2 regions of the Mediterraneibacter gnavus ATCC 29149 genome follow, and region 2 is predicted to be linked to the other one. Evidence: a T-box and tRNA genes for the amino acid it is inferred to sense, from the RefSeq annotation. Region 2 holds a T-box; the other holds one or more tRNA genes.

The links. The T-box of region 2 lies ahead of proS (proline--tRNA ligase). A T-box ahead of a tRNA ligase gene usually reads a tRNA of that ligase, here a tRNA-Pro.
Positions count from the first base shown of each region.
Region 1: it encodes a tRNA-Pro, which carries the amino acid that the T-box ahead of proS (proline--tRNA ligase) is inferred to sense. The anticodon was not compared.

Region 1 is NZ_CP043051.1:3,519,997-3,527,347, forward strand. Features, by position in the region: gene FXV78_RS17505 (glycosyltransferase family protein) at 1-1,292, opposite strand, end outside; tRNA gene FXV78_RS17510 (tRNA-Pro) at 1,429-1,503, opposite strand; partial or broken gene FXV78_RS18925 (manganese catalase family protein) at 1,608-1,838, opposite strand; gene FXV78_RS17520 (VaFE repeat-containing surface-anchored protein) at 1,972-5,025, shown strand; gene FXV78_RS17525 (YdcP family protein) at 5,203-5,526, shown strand; gene FXV78_RS17530 (YdcP family protein) at 5,542-5,925, shown strand; gene FXV78_RS17535 (DUF4825 domain-containing protein) at 6,046-6,426, shown strand; gene FXV78_RS17540 (DUF3784 domain-containing protein) at 6,481-6,813, shown strand; gene FXV78_RS17545 (DUF6483 family protein) at 6,883-7,278, shown strand.
Region 2 is NZ_CP043051.1:692,900-700,250, forward strand. Features, by position in the region: gene fusA (elongation factor G) at 1-1,408, opposite strand, end outside; gene rpsG (30S ribosomal protein S7) at 1,556-2,026, opposite strand; gene rpsL (30S ribosomal protein S12) at 2,259-2,678, opposite strand; gene FXV78_RS03480 (AEC family transporter) at 2,868-3,776, opposite strand; gene proS (proline--tRNA ligase) at 3,779-5,221, opposite strand; T-box leader at 5,315-5,523, opposite strand; gene FXV78_RS03490 (toxic anion resistance protein) at 5,573-6,703, opposite strand; gene FXV78_RS03495 (5-bromo-4-chloroindolyl phosphate hydrolysis family protein) at 6,703-7,351, opposite strand, start outside.

The DNA.
Region 1 (7,351 bases), 730 kb from region 2:
AAGAGACTCTTTCCACGATCTGTAGAAACTGCATTGACTGGTTTCATCTCGTGTTCCACAGATCTTCCATTGATCTTCACACTGCAGATCTCACAACGGCACGCTGCATTGCATGGATCAAAGCGCATCATCTTTGCATTTTCCAGAAGCCAGGATTTTTGAATCTTATATCCTGACATACTCGGCCATGTCTCGCTGTCCTCCTCGCAGAAACCGTTTCCGATATCATAGTAACACTTAGATTCCTGACATTCTTTTCCACTGATATATCCGGACACAATATCGCTGTAGAATTTCATTCTCTCTGCTTCAATTCCCGAATAGTATGTCCTGCATTCTGTAAGCTCCGGAGATGCCATCAGTTCTTCATACATCTCATCAAACCGGCTGGCATACTGATAATCCACCGCAGCGATCTTCTGCCAGAGCGGCAGCCACTCTCCTGCCGGGCCATATCCTTCCTTGATCTCTTTTAACAGTTCATCTGATGTCTTTTTTTCAAATCCTCTTCCCGAAAAATTGTTCCGCTCAGCAAGACTGAAATTGGCTTCTGTCAGATATCCGGGACCTCCCAGATAATCATAAACATAAACCGGAACGCCCATTGCAAGACACCTCGGTACGGTTCTTCCAATCGTAATGACCAGATCATACTGCTGCAAAAACTCTGCATTCACCTGTTCCGTGCGATACCCAAGTCCGATCAGATCCACCTGATAATACCCGCCCATCTTTTCCTTGAGCTCCAAAAGCTCCTGCGGGATATGATTGGAAATGATCGCGATCTTATCCAACGCTCTTTTGTATCCTGCATACTCGCTGCTTCCTTCAAAATACTCTGCTTCCACACAGTTTTGAAAAACCCGTATCTTCGTTCCTTCCGGAACCTGCATGGCTACCATATCTGCACATTCAGGACTGACACACAGAATGAAGGCCGCTTCCTGCGTACAGACCGGAAGATTCTCCATGGCATTGATCACACTCAGCTTCGAGACAACCATTCGTTTATATTTTAATCCGTACCGGCTCACAAGATAATCAAACACCGGGAAATGCTGGATAAAGACAATCTCAAATTCCATCTCTTTGAGTGCCTCTTTCTGACATTCAATCACTGTGATCCCCTCTTCCAACTCCTGCAGAAGTGGATAAGACTTCTTATATACAGCAATCACCACATCATATCCCTTTTCTTTGAACAGATGTGCAAACTCCAGCACATGCAGCTCAGATCCTGTAAACTTCTGAAAATAAAGGTTGGTAATAAGTACTTTTTTCCTTTGTTCCATCTTACTTCTCCCTGTCTCCCCTGTTTTCCTCTTCTACCGATTATAGCAGACGCGGGAATATTTCTCCACCCGATAATTGCCTTTTTCAAAATCGAACAAAAAAAGACACTCGCCAAAGTGTCCAACTTGTGATCAATCGGGGTGACAGGATTCGAACCTGCGACCTCACGGCCCCCAGCCGTGCACTCTAACCAAACTGAGCCACACCCCGTCGTGCAACTACCGTTTTTCATTATACAAAACTTCCCGAAAAAAGTAAATGCCCTTTCGAATAAAAAGTCAGGCAGAGTTATCCTCATAACTCCGCCTGCTTTTTTATGAGCGCTTACATCCGCAATTCGGATTTTTATCAAACTCAGGATTGAATGCATAGAAGTTTTTGCTGTCCAGGTGTTCCTGCACGATCCGAAGATTTTCACCGAATCTCTGGTAATGCACGATTTCACGCTGACGCAGGAAACGAATCGGATCACAGACTTCCGGATCTTTTACAAGCCTGAGAATGTTATCGTAAGTCGTACGGGCTTTTTGTTCTGGGGCGACTTCGTAAGAACAACATTACACAATATAATATGAAGATAAAACAAGCTATCCTACATAGTTCCAGTGTTTTCAATATTTAGGCGTTCAGAAATGAGCGTCTTTTTTCATACCAAAAATCGAAAGGAGAAAGAGAAATATGAATAAGCTAGTAAAGCGATTGCTGACAGGAACGCTTGCTTTTGCAACGATTCTCACGGCATTACCAGTGACGGCGGTTCATGCTTCCAGCAATCAATACTGGACAGAATCAGCAGAACGTGTCGGCTACATTGAACACGTTATGAATGATGGTTCTATCAAATCTACATTCAATGAGGGACACATGAAAGTTGAGGGCGAAACTGCCTACTGTGTGGACATCAATACCAGTTTCAAGAATGGATATAAAACACGTTCTGACGCAAGCACCCGCATGAGTAGCGATCAGATTGCGGACGTTGCTCTTTCTTTAGAGTACGTCAAGCAATATACCGCTTCTCATACGAACTTGAATTATAAACAAGGTTATCTGTTGGAACAGTGTGTTGTCTGGCAGAGATTGAGTGAACAGCTCGGCTGGCAATGCGATAACGTCAGAGCTTCCTATAATGAAATCCCACAGGCGGTACAGAATGAAGTGTACGCTGGTGCGAAAGTATTTGTGAAAGCAAACAAGGGACGCTATGAATGTGGCGGTTACATCTACACTGGCGAAGGACAGGACATCGGACAGTTCTGGGCGAAGTTAAATGTGGGAAATGCAAAGGTCAAAAAGACTTCTTCCAATCCCACGGTCACAGATGGCAATGCCAACTATTCCTTTGAGGGTGCGACATTTGGCGTCTATTCTGATAAGGGCTGTAACAGCCAGCTTGCCACACTTACTGCCGATGGAAACAGCGATACCAAAGAAGTTGAGGTAAAAGCCGGAACAGTTTACATCAAAGAGCTTTCTGCTCCAAAGGGTTACAAGCTGGATTCTACTGTACATGCCTTAAATGTGGAAGTTGGAAAAACAGCGACTTTGACTGTTGCTGACACTCCAAAGGTCACCGAAACTTTGATTGATTTATTTAAAATCGACATGGAAACAGGAAAATCCACTCCACAGGGAACTGCTTCTTTAGAGGGTGCAGAGTTCACATGGAGCTATTATGACGGATACTACAATGCAGACAATCTTCCTGCAAAGGCTACCCGTACATGGACAACCAAAACCGTTGCAGAAAAAGACAGTGACGGAACTATCCATTATGTATCCAGACTTGCCGACAGCTACAAGGTATCCGGCGACAGCTTCTATACACAGGACGGTAAAAATGTACTGCCACTTGGTACACTCACTGTCACAGAAACAAAAGCTCCTAACGGCTACTTATTAGATGGTGCATATATGCAGGCTGACGGAAGTTCTGAACAGATTAAGGGGACGTACCTTACACAGATTTCCGAAGATGGCGAACTTACCGTACTTTCTGGAAGCAACCAGTATTCCGTATCTGACAAGGTTATCCGTGGCGGTGTAAAAATCCAGAAACGTGACCTTGAAACAAAGGATACCAAAGCACAGGGAAGTGCGACCTTACAGTACACAGAATTTAATATCATTTCCTTAAATGACAGTCCTGTACTGGTAGAGGGAAAATTATACAACAAGAATGAAACTGTCAAGAAGATTCAGACAGGCATTGATGGAATTGATTCTACTTCTGCTGACTTGCTTCCTTACGGAAATTACAGATTAGAAGAAAGTAAAGCACCAGAGGGCTACTTAACAGATGGTGCAAAAGCAATCGACTTTTCTATCACGGAAGATAGAAAAATCGTGGACTTGACTGACAAATCTCACTCTGTCTACAACCAGATTAAGCGTGGCGATATTGAGGGTGTAAAAATCGGTGCAGGTACACACAAACGCCTTGCAGGTGTTCCATTCAGAATCACAAGCAAGACAACGGGAGAATCCCATATTGTAGTTACTGACAAAAACGGTCAGTTCTCCACTGCTTCAAGCTGGGCTTCCCACAAGGTCAATACCAATGCCGGAAAATCCAGTGAGGACGGTGTATGGTTTGGTACATCTGAACCAGACGACAGCAAAGGTGCATTACTTTATGATACCTATGTGATTGAGGAATTAAAGTGTGATTCCAACGCCGGATTTAAGCTGATTCCAGCATTTGAGGTAGTCGTATCCAGAAATAAAGTGACCGTAGATTTAGGGACACTGACCGATGAATACGAAAAAGAAATCACAATCCATACCACAGCTACCGACAAGAAAACAGGCGAAAAAATGATTGTTGCCGGAAAAGACATCAAGATCGTGGACAAAGTCACACTTGATGGCTTGGAAGTTGGAACAAAATATAAACTTTCCGGCTGGCAGATGTTAAAGGAAGAAAACGCCGAACTTCTGATTGACGGGAAACATGTAGACAGTGATTACACATTCACTGCTGACAGCGAAAAAATGACGGTTGAGATTACCTACAGTTTTGATGGTTCAGCTCTTGGCGGTCAGAACCTTGTTACATTTGAGGAATTGTACGATATGAGCAATCCGAAAGAGCCTGTCAAGGTTGCCGAACATAAAGACATCAACGATGATGGACAGACGGTTCTTATCACGGAACGTATCATCACAATCCATACTACTGCTACGGACAAGAACGGCAAGAAAGAAATCGAAGCCGAAAAAGATGTAACGATTGTGGATAAAGTCACATTAGATGGTCTGGAAATTGGAATAAAATACAAACTTTCCGGCTGGCAGATGTTAAAAGAGGAAAATGCAGAACTTCTGATTGATGGAAAGAAAGTATCCAATGATTATGAGTTCACAGCCGACAGTGAAAAAATGACGGTAGAGATTGCCTTTACCTTTGATGGTTCTTCTCTTGGTGGCAAGAGCCTTGTTACATTTGAGGAATTATACGATATAAGCAATCCAGACGAACCAAAGAAAGTGACGGAACATAAGGACATCACAGACGATGGACAGACTGTGACAATCAAGGAAGTGCCGGAAGTCCCAGACACACCAAAGGATACCGACACGCCGGATACACCATCTACGATTACTAAGACAAGTGACAGTCCAAAAACAGGCGACAATACCAATATCTATGCTTATCTTGCCATGCTCGGTCTTTCCTGCGTAGGGCTTGGCGGTATGCTTTACTTCAAACGCCGTAGAAAGAAATCATAAGGCGGTAATGTAGCGGTTGGTAGAGCGTTCGAGGTCGCCACCCTTTTTGCAACTTCACGCTCCCGTGAAGCTCTGATTTACGGGAGCGTGAAGTCCACTAGGGGCGTGGGGAGTGTATCTCCCCACAAAGTACAGCAGGAAAGAAACTAAAACAGAAAGAAAAGAGGTCAATCATTTATGGAATTAAGATTTGTCGTACCAAACATGGAAAAGACATTCGGGAACTTGGAGTTTGCCGGAGAAAATACTACGGAACAGCAGAGAATCAACGGGCGTATGGCTGTCATTACCAGAAGCTACAACCTGTATTCCGATGTGCAGAGAGCTGATGATGTAGTTGTGACACTTCCTGCCAAAGCTGGCGAAAAACATTTCTTGCCGGAGCAGAAAGTAAAACTTATCAATCCACGAATCACTACCGATGGCTATAAAATCGGGGAACGTGGATTTGTCAATTACATCTTACTTGCAGACGATATGTTACCAGTGGAAAGTAAATAAGGGGGTATTAAGATTATGAGATTAGCAAATGGAATCGTCATTGATAAAGAAAAGACTTTCGGAGTGTTGAAGTTCTCCGCATTACGCCGTGAGGTTCATGTACAGAATGAAGATGGAACGGTCAGTGAAGAAATTAAGGAACGCACCTACGATTTGAAATGCAACACACAGGGACGCATGATACAGGTATCTGTTCCGGCGACTGTGCCGTTAAAAGATTATGGCTACAACGCCGAAGTGGAACTTATCAATCCTGTTGCAGACACGGTAGCCAATGCGAATTATCGTGGTGCAGATGTGGACTGGTATGTAAAGGCAGACGATATTCTTCTAAAGAACAAAGATGCTCATGCCGGAAATCCACAGAACAATGCCCCACAGCAACCGCCGAAGAAATAAGTCTGTAACCTATGATTTTCATTGTACTGGTCAGATGTAATTGATATAATATATATAATCATATTGATGTGTCTAGTTGATTGTTCATATTTAAATTTAGGCTTGGAAAGGAGAGGTTTTATGAAGAGAAAAATACTTGCAATTATTCCGATTGTCATGTTAATAATTTACCTGTCTGCATGTGGCAGAAAGGAAACATTGTATGAAATTCCTGATTTATCACAATATAAGACAGATTATGTGGGTGATTCTTCAAATGTTATAAATATTGTAAGTAAACAGGATTATCCAGAGGGCTACTCTTATGACAGCATAGAGATACAGTCTGAAACAAAACCTTATGGATTAACAGTTTTTCTAAAAGCTGAACCATCTGCGTCTATGCTTGAAGATGAATTACAGGTTAATGCAGATATGACATTTGATTTAATTGGTAATTTAGGAACACTTGATTATAAAACAGCAGATAGCAAAGAAATTATTGCATCGTATGAACGGTAGAGTGATTGTTATTTATAGAATTAAGAAAATAGGAATTTTAGGAGGTGTATTTATATGAAATTAGCAGATTTAGCAACAGGTTCTGATGTGATAGTGTGGATTGTCTTTGTGATATTTGCTGTACTTTCTATAATTTTACTTTCTGGACACGGAAGTTGGTTTATTTCTGGATATAATACAGCTTCAAAAGAAGAAAAGGAAAAATACGATGAAAAGAAGTTATGTAGGACAATGGGATTTGGAATGTCCATTATCGCAATTCTTGCATTAACTATGGTGTTATTGGAAAATATTTTACCTGCATTTTTTGTATATATTGCATTGGGGATTATTTTGGTTGATGTTGTGGTAATTATCATTTTAGGGAACACGGTATGCAGAAAGTAACAACTTCCAGTTTTATAAGTTAGCTTATATGTCCCAAACAATTAAACCAACATTTAAGGAGATGGGAAAATGAATTTTACCGATGAAAAAGATTACATCATGCGAATGATAAAAGAAATGGTAAGAGTATTATTTTCATTAGCCTTTGGGAAAAAGTATGTTTCTGTTGAACTTGAAAAAGAAAACAAGTATGAAGTATCGGGAAAAAATTTGAAAAATTTTCTTAATATGATTGATTTAGGACAGATTAACGAAGCAGAGAACATACTTTTAGATAGCATTGACTATACAAACAAAAACGAAGTAATGGCGGTGGCTCTTTTTTATCAGTACCTTAGTGAAAAAGATAATCAGTTTTTGGAAAACAACAATTATACAAAAGAAGAAGTGCTTTCTGGTTTCAAACAATTACTTATGAAATCGGGATATAGAGATTTGCTTTATTTGCTCAAATATGATGAATAATACAGAATTAAAAATTCAGCCTTTATAATTTTATATTTATATTCACAAAGCAGTTAGTCTACATGATTGACTG
Region 2 (7,351 bases):
CGTTTGCTTCTACTTTGAATTCACGCAGAAGTCTGTCTACGATGATCTCAAGGTGAAGCTCACCCATACCAGCAATGATTGTCTGACCAGTTTCCTGATCTGTATGCGCACGGAATGTTGGATCTTCTTCTGCAAGTTTTGCAAGAGATTCTCCAAGTTTACCCTGAGAAGCTTTTGTCTTAGGCTCGATAGCGAGCTCGATAACCGGCTCTGGGAATTCCATGGACTCTAAGATAACCGGATGCTGCTCGTCACAGATTGTATCTCCAGTTGTAGAATATTTAAATCCGATTGCAGCTGCGATATCTCCTGAGTAAACTTTATCAAGTTCTTCACGCTTGTTGGCATGCATCTGAAGGATACGTCCAACACGCTCTTTTTTCTCTTTTGTTGCATTCAGAACATAAGAACCTGAGTTCATTGTTCCTGAGTACACTCTGAAGTATGCCAGTTTTCCAACGAATGGGTCTGTCATAATCTTAAATACGAGAGCAGAGAATGGTTCGTCGTCTGAAGAATGTCTCTCTACTTCGTTTCCATCTTCATCCACACCTGTGATAGCCGGGATGTCTAATGGAGATGGCATGAATTCGATAACTGCATCCAGAAGTTTCTGAACACCTTTATTTCTGTAAGCTGTACCACAGCAAACCGGAATCGCATCACATGTACATGTAGCTTTTCTCAGTGCCGCTTTCAGTTCCTCTACAGAAGGCTCTTCTCCTTCCAGATATGCCATCATCAGATCGTCATCTAATTCACAGATCTTTTCAACCAGCTCTGTATGATACAGTTCTGCATCTTCCTGCATCTCTTCCGGGATATCAATGATAGAAATATCATCACCTTTATCATCGTTGTAGATATATGCTTTCATTTCAAAAAGGTCGATGATTCCTTTGAATTCATCTTCTTTTCCAATTGGAAGCTGAATGCAGATTGCATTTTTACCAAGTCTTGTCTTGATCTGTTCTACTGTTCCGTAGAAGTTTGCACCTAAGATGTCCATCTTGTTGATGAATGCCATTCTTGGTACATTGTAAGTGTCTGCCTGACGCCATACGTTTTCAGACTGTGGCTCAACACCACCCTTTGCACAGAAAACGCCGACAGCGCCGTCCAGTACACGAAGGGAACGCTCAACTTCTACTGTAAAGTCAACGTGTCCCGGAGTATCAATGATGTTGATACGGTGCTCTAAAGCGCCCTCTTTTGGTTTGCAGTTTTCCTGCAGAGTCCAGTGGCAAGTTGTAGCAGCAGAAGTAATTGTAATACCTCTTTCCTGTTCCTGCTCCATCCAGTCCATGGTAGCATTACCTTCATGAGTATTACCAATCTTATGATTAACACCGGTATAGTAAAGAATACGCTCTGTTGTTGTAGTTTTACCTGCATCAATATGAGCCATAATACCGATATTTCTGGTTCTCTCTAATGGATATTCTCTTCCAGCCAAGGTTTTTTCCTCCTAATATATTGTAGTTCCCCGAAACAAAAAGTCCCGGAGAACATGCCATTTGCTTAAGCCGCCAATCTGCGGCTGCCGCTTTGGCTCTTAGAAACGGTAGTGAGCAAACGCTTTGTTTGCTTCTGCCATTTTGTGCATATCTTCTTTTTTCTTTACAGATGCTCCTGTGTTGTTAGCAGCATCCAGGATTTCGTTAGCTAATCTTTCTTCCATTGTCTTCTCGCCTCTCTGACGGGAGTACAATGTGATCCAGCGAAGTGCGAGAGCCTGTCTTCTGTCAGCTCTGACTTCGATCGGCACCTGATAAGTAGCTCCACCGATACGTCTTGCTTTTACTTCGAGTACTGGCATGATGTTGTTCATAGCCTCTTCGAATACTTCGATCGCCGATTTTTCAGCTTTTGCTTCAACTCTTTCAAATGCTCCGTATACAATCTTCTGTGCTACACCTTTCTTACCATCTAACATGATGTTGTTGATAAGTTTGGTAACAACTTTATTGTTGTATATTGGATCCGCTAATACGTCTCTTTTCTGAGTATGTCCTTTACGTGGCACGGTCCTTCCCTCCTTAATCATAATTTCCGGATTCTTTCCGGGATTAATTCATCGGTACTCACATGTGTCTTTCTATGGAATCACAATTCATGTGTCGCGGCCGCGGGACGATTGTATCTAAATCCGCAGCCCTAACTTATTGAACGTATCGTCCAATAAGGTACGATAATCATAGTTCTGTTTGTGATACGATTTAACTATTTAGTTACTTCTTTGCTAAGCGCTCTGTTTCTTATTTAGCGTCTTTTGGTCTCTTAGCGCCGTATTTAGAACGAGCCTGTCTTCTCTTAGCAACACCTGCTGTATCAAGTGTACCTCTGACGATGTGGTATCTTGTACCTGGCAGGTCCTTAACTCTTCCTCCACGGATCAGAACAACGCTATGCTCCTGAAGGTTGTGTCCTTCTCCTGGGATGTAGCTTGTTACTTCGATTCCGTTAGAAAGACGAACTCTGGCGATTTTTCTCAGAGCTGAGTTAGGCTTCTTAGGTGTAGCTGTCTTAACTGCTGTACAAACACCTCTCTTCTGTGGTGCAGATACATCAGTTGCACGCTTCTGAAGGGAGTTCCATCCTTTCTGAAGTGCCGGTGCTGTAGATTTCTTTTCAGAAGTCTGACGTCCTTTTCTAACTAACTGGTTAAATGTTGGCATTCTTTTTCACCTCCTATGATTTCACTCGTTGTCTTCCGGCTTATGCCGAAAGGGCTGCAGATAATGGTTCATTATCTGATATTTGCGCACAAAAACAGAATTTCTCCTGTGCACGCTAAATTAGTGTATTACGTTTTTTCCCGAAAGTCAAGGGATTTTCTAAGATTTTCTGCAACTATTCTCTCTTTTTTATCCGAGGAGCCAGCACCATACCGGAAGTGTGAATAATGACAGGATGGTCGTGACAAAGATCATTCCTGTTGCATATCCCTCATTCCCATGATATTTGGCAGACAGCAGTGCAGTTGTCACCGGTGTCGGCATCCCCGCAATAATAACCGTAATTCCCCGAAGTAATGCAGGAATCGGAAGCAGTGCGGTAAGCCCGAATAAAATTGCCGGGATCAGGATCAGTCGGACAATGGTGTAAAGCACCATTGTTCCATCCAGTATTCCTTTCGGATTCATCTCTGCCAGCATCATGCCCACCAACATCATACTGAGGGGTGTATTACAGCTGCTGATCCCTGAAATCGTATTTTCCACACTTACCGGGAAGGACATTCCTGCGATCATGACGAAAAGTCCCAGATAGATGGCCACAATACATGGATGTGTCAGCACCTTTTTTACCAGACTTTCACTTTTTTCTTTCATAAAACAGGATGTTCCCACACTCCACATAACGATCCTCACCGGAAGCATAAACACGGAAGCATAAAACAATCCGTTCGTTCCATAAATCCCTTCGATCACAGGATTTCCGAGAAAACCGCCATTTGAAACGATTGTTCCATATCGAAGCGGCTTTCTCTTATCCGGTTCAGCCTTTCTGTAAAAGATACAGCTCATTATTATAGAAAGAATACAATACCCTGTCGCAAGAAACAGAACCTGGGCAAAGCTTTTGAGCATGCTCCACTCCCATTCCATCTGAAAGGAATGGAAGATATTAAACGGCAGTGTAACATACAGACAGAAATTGACCATGTCTTTGCGTCCTGTCTCTCCAATGATATTCTTTTTTCTCACCAGAAATCCGACTGCAACCAACAGAAACATCATCAGCTGCATGTTCACCATATTCTGAAATGCCATTTTTAGTACGCTTTACCCCAATATACCATGTGCTTCGCCGGTTTTCCACAGCATACACACACATCTGAAATCTGTTCCTGTTCCTCTGGAATACATCTGGATGTCACTCCGCCTGTCTGAGCTTTGATTTCTTCTTCACAGGCATCATCTCCACACCACATTGCTTTGATAAATCCGATCTCTTCCTGTGCCACTTTCACCATCTCATCCATATTTGCTGCTGTGTGGATATGAGAATCAAGGAATGCTTTCGCTCTCTCAAACATATCTTTCTGAATTGTCTCCAGGATTTCGGACAGTTTTTCTGTCAGCTCATCCATTGCCACTACAATTTTTTCTCTTGTGTCACGGCGAACGACAACAACCTGACCATTTTCAATATCTTTTGGTCCGATTTCGATACGTGTCGGGATTCCGACCATTTCCTGCTCGCTGAATTTCCATCCCGGGCTCTTTTCAGAATCATCGATGGAAGCTCTGTATCCTGCTGCCTTCAATGCTGCAAGCAGTTCATTAGCTTTATCAAGCACACCTTCTTTGTGCTGTGCGATCGGGATCACTCTTGTCTGAACCGGTGCAATGTGCGGAGGAAGTACCAGACCACTGTCATCTCCATGCACCATGATGATAGCTCCGATGATACGTGTGGACAGTCCCCAGGATGTCTCATATACGCTGTGCAGTTTGTTTTCTTTATCAGAATAGCTGATTCCGTACGCATCCGCAAACGCATTTCCGAAGAAATGACTGGTTCCTGACTGGAGTGCTTTTCCGTCATGCATCAGCGCTTCAATTGTATACGTATCCTGTGCTCCTGCAAATTTCTCACTTGGTGTCTTTCTTCCTGTCACAAGCGGAATTGCCAGATCGTCTTCTACGAAACTCTTGTATACATCACGCATCAGAAGTGTTCTTTCTTCTGCTTCTTCATATGTTGCGTGGATCGTATGACCTTCCTGCCATAAAAATTCTCTGGAACGAAGGAACGGTCTTGTTGTCTTTTCCCATCTCAGCACAGAGCACCACTGATTCCAAACTTTTGGAAGATCTCTGTAAGACTGTACTGTTTTGCTCCACAGATCGCAGAATAAAGTCTCAGATGTCGGACGGATACAGAATCTCTCCTGCAGTTCTTCCATTCCTCCATGTGTTACCCACGCTACTTCCGGTGCAAATCCTTCGATATGATCTTTTTCTTTCTGAAGCAGATTTTCCGGAATCAATACCGGAAGATACACGTTTTCTACACCTGTCTCTTTAAAACGTTTGTCCAGATTTGCCTGAATATTCTCCCAGATCGCATATCCGTTCGGAAGATAATTCAAACATCCTTTTACTCCTGAATAATCACACAATTTTGCTTCGCGCACCACATCTGTGTACCACTGTGCAAAATCTACTTCTCTGGCCGTAATGGATTCTACCAGTTTTTTTTCTTTTGCCATAATGTTCTCCTCTTCTTTCTTCTCTGTTTTTGTTTCTTCTGGGAAGTATCCTGCCCTGTATTTTTTCGTAAAAAAGCCGAGCCTTCCTTCCCGATAAGGGACCGAAAGACTCGGCGGTACCACCCTGATTAACCACAGTATCTCTGTGATTCTCTCTTACACCGTTAACGCCGGTTCTACGCCGCATTTTCATACGAAAGCTCCCAGGCCGGTTCTATACCCTTTCCGCAGAAGCCTCTCACCTGACTGCTTCTTCTCTGTGCCGTTCTCTGATATATACTAATCCTGTTCTTCACCCATCTAACATATTCATCGTGAATTCTAACTGAATTTCTCACGATTGTCAAGCAATCAGCGCACCTGCAGCAATTTCTGTTTCAATTCATTTTCCAGACGCTGCATCTCTGCCTCTGCTTCCTGACGTTTTTGCCTTCCTTCCTGCTGAATCTGCATCACTTCATCCAACGTAGAGATTAAGGATTCATTTGTCGCTTTTAGTGTTTCCATATCCACGATTCCACGCTCAGATTCTCTTGCAGTTTCCAGCGTCGCCATCTTCAATGTATCCGCATTCTTTTTCAGCAGTTCGTTTGTCATATCCGTCACTTCCCTCTGAGCTGCTGCCGCCTGTGCAGAATGCGCCACACCGAGCGCCAGTACCATCTGGCTCTTCCACAGCGGAATTGTATTCACGATCGTGGACTGGATCTTTTCCACCATCACGGTATCATTGTTCTGTACCAGTCGGATCTGCGGTGCTGTCTGGATGGAGATCATTCTCGTCAGTTCCAGATCATGAACCTTCTTTTCAAATCTTCCGCACATCGCCTCCAGATCTCTGGCCGCCTGTGCATCCTCTGCAAGTCCGCTGGCCTGCGCTTTCGTCAGGAGTTCCTTCAACTGTCCCTCCTGCACTTCTTCCAGCTTTTTCTTTCCTGCCAGAATATACATCGTCAGCTCTTTAAAATATGTCAGGTTCAATTCATACATCTTATCCAGAATCGCAACATCTTTCATCAGCTGTACCTGATGTCCCTCCAGAGCCTGGCAGATCTGGTTGATATTCGTCTCCGCCTTGGCATATTTTGTTTTCAGTGCCTGAATCTTATTTGCCTGCTTTTTGAAGATTCCGAAAAATCCTTTTTCTTCTTCCTCGTCAAAATTTTTCAGCTCCTTCACAACATTCCCGAGAAGTTCTCCCACTTCCCCCAAGTCCTTCGTCTTTACATTTTCCAGTGCAGTCTCTGAAAAATCCGCCATCTTGCTCTGAGTTCCCGCACCATACTGCAGGATCATGGCAGAATTGGTCAAATCGATCTGATTTGCAAACTGATCTGCCATCTTTCTCTCTTCTTCTGACAGAACATTTTCATCCATCAGAGGCTCTTCTTTTTTCACTTCCGGCTGTGCTTTTTCTTCCTCCGCAAATGGATTCAGTGTCAGTGTCGGTGCTGTCTGAAAATCTTTCAATTCTTCGCTCATCATTTTCCTCCTGTTGAAAAGTCATTTTTCGTAAGTCCTTCCTGCGCCAGCATTGTCTTCAGCACAGAAATATCAGAGGACACATCCCACGCTGTCTCCTGAAACAGATCATCCAGAAGCTTTTCAAATGCGATATTCAATGTATCCAGTGTATCCTCAATCTCCTTTTTCGAAGAAAGAATATTCTCCCCCTGCACAGGCTGTGCATCCAGCTCCTCATATGCCTCTAAAAGCTTGACTGCCGTCGGAAGATAATATTCCATCAGCCTGCGAATATCGGTCACCACTTCCGGGTTCTGTTCTACCCGCGCAAAGATCCGTTTTGTCAAAAGCTCCATTCGGGACATCTTTTCTGATACCACTTCTCCCGGAATTGCATCATTACATTCCCGGATTTTGCGGATATATGCATTTCCCGCTTCAATCACTTCCTGTACTTTCGGATCCAGACCTGCTCTTCTGTCAGCGTCTGCTTTTTGTCTCTCTTTTGACTCCTGCTCTCTGGCTTTCTGTTGCCTTGCCTGTGCCATCAGTTCCTGATACTGCTCAAATGCTTCCCTGCTGGTCATCAGACACGCTTTCTGCTCATCCAGATGCCCCTGAAGAAACCATCCTTTTCTGATCATAGTTTCCAGATCTTTTACTACA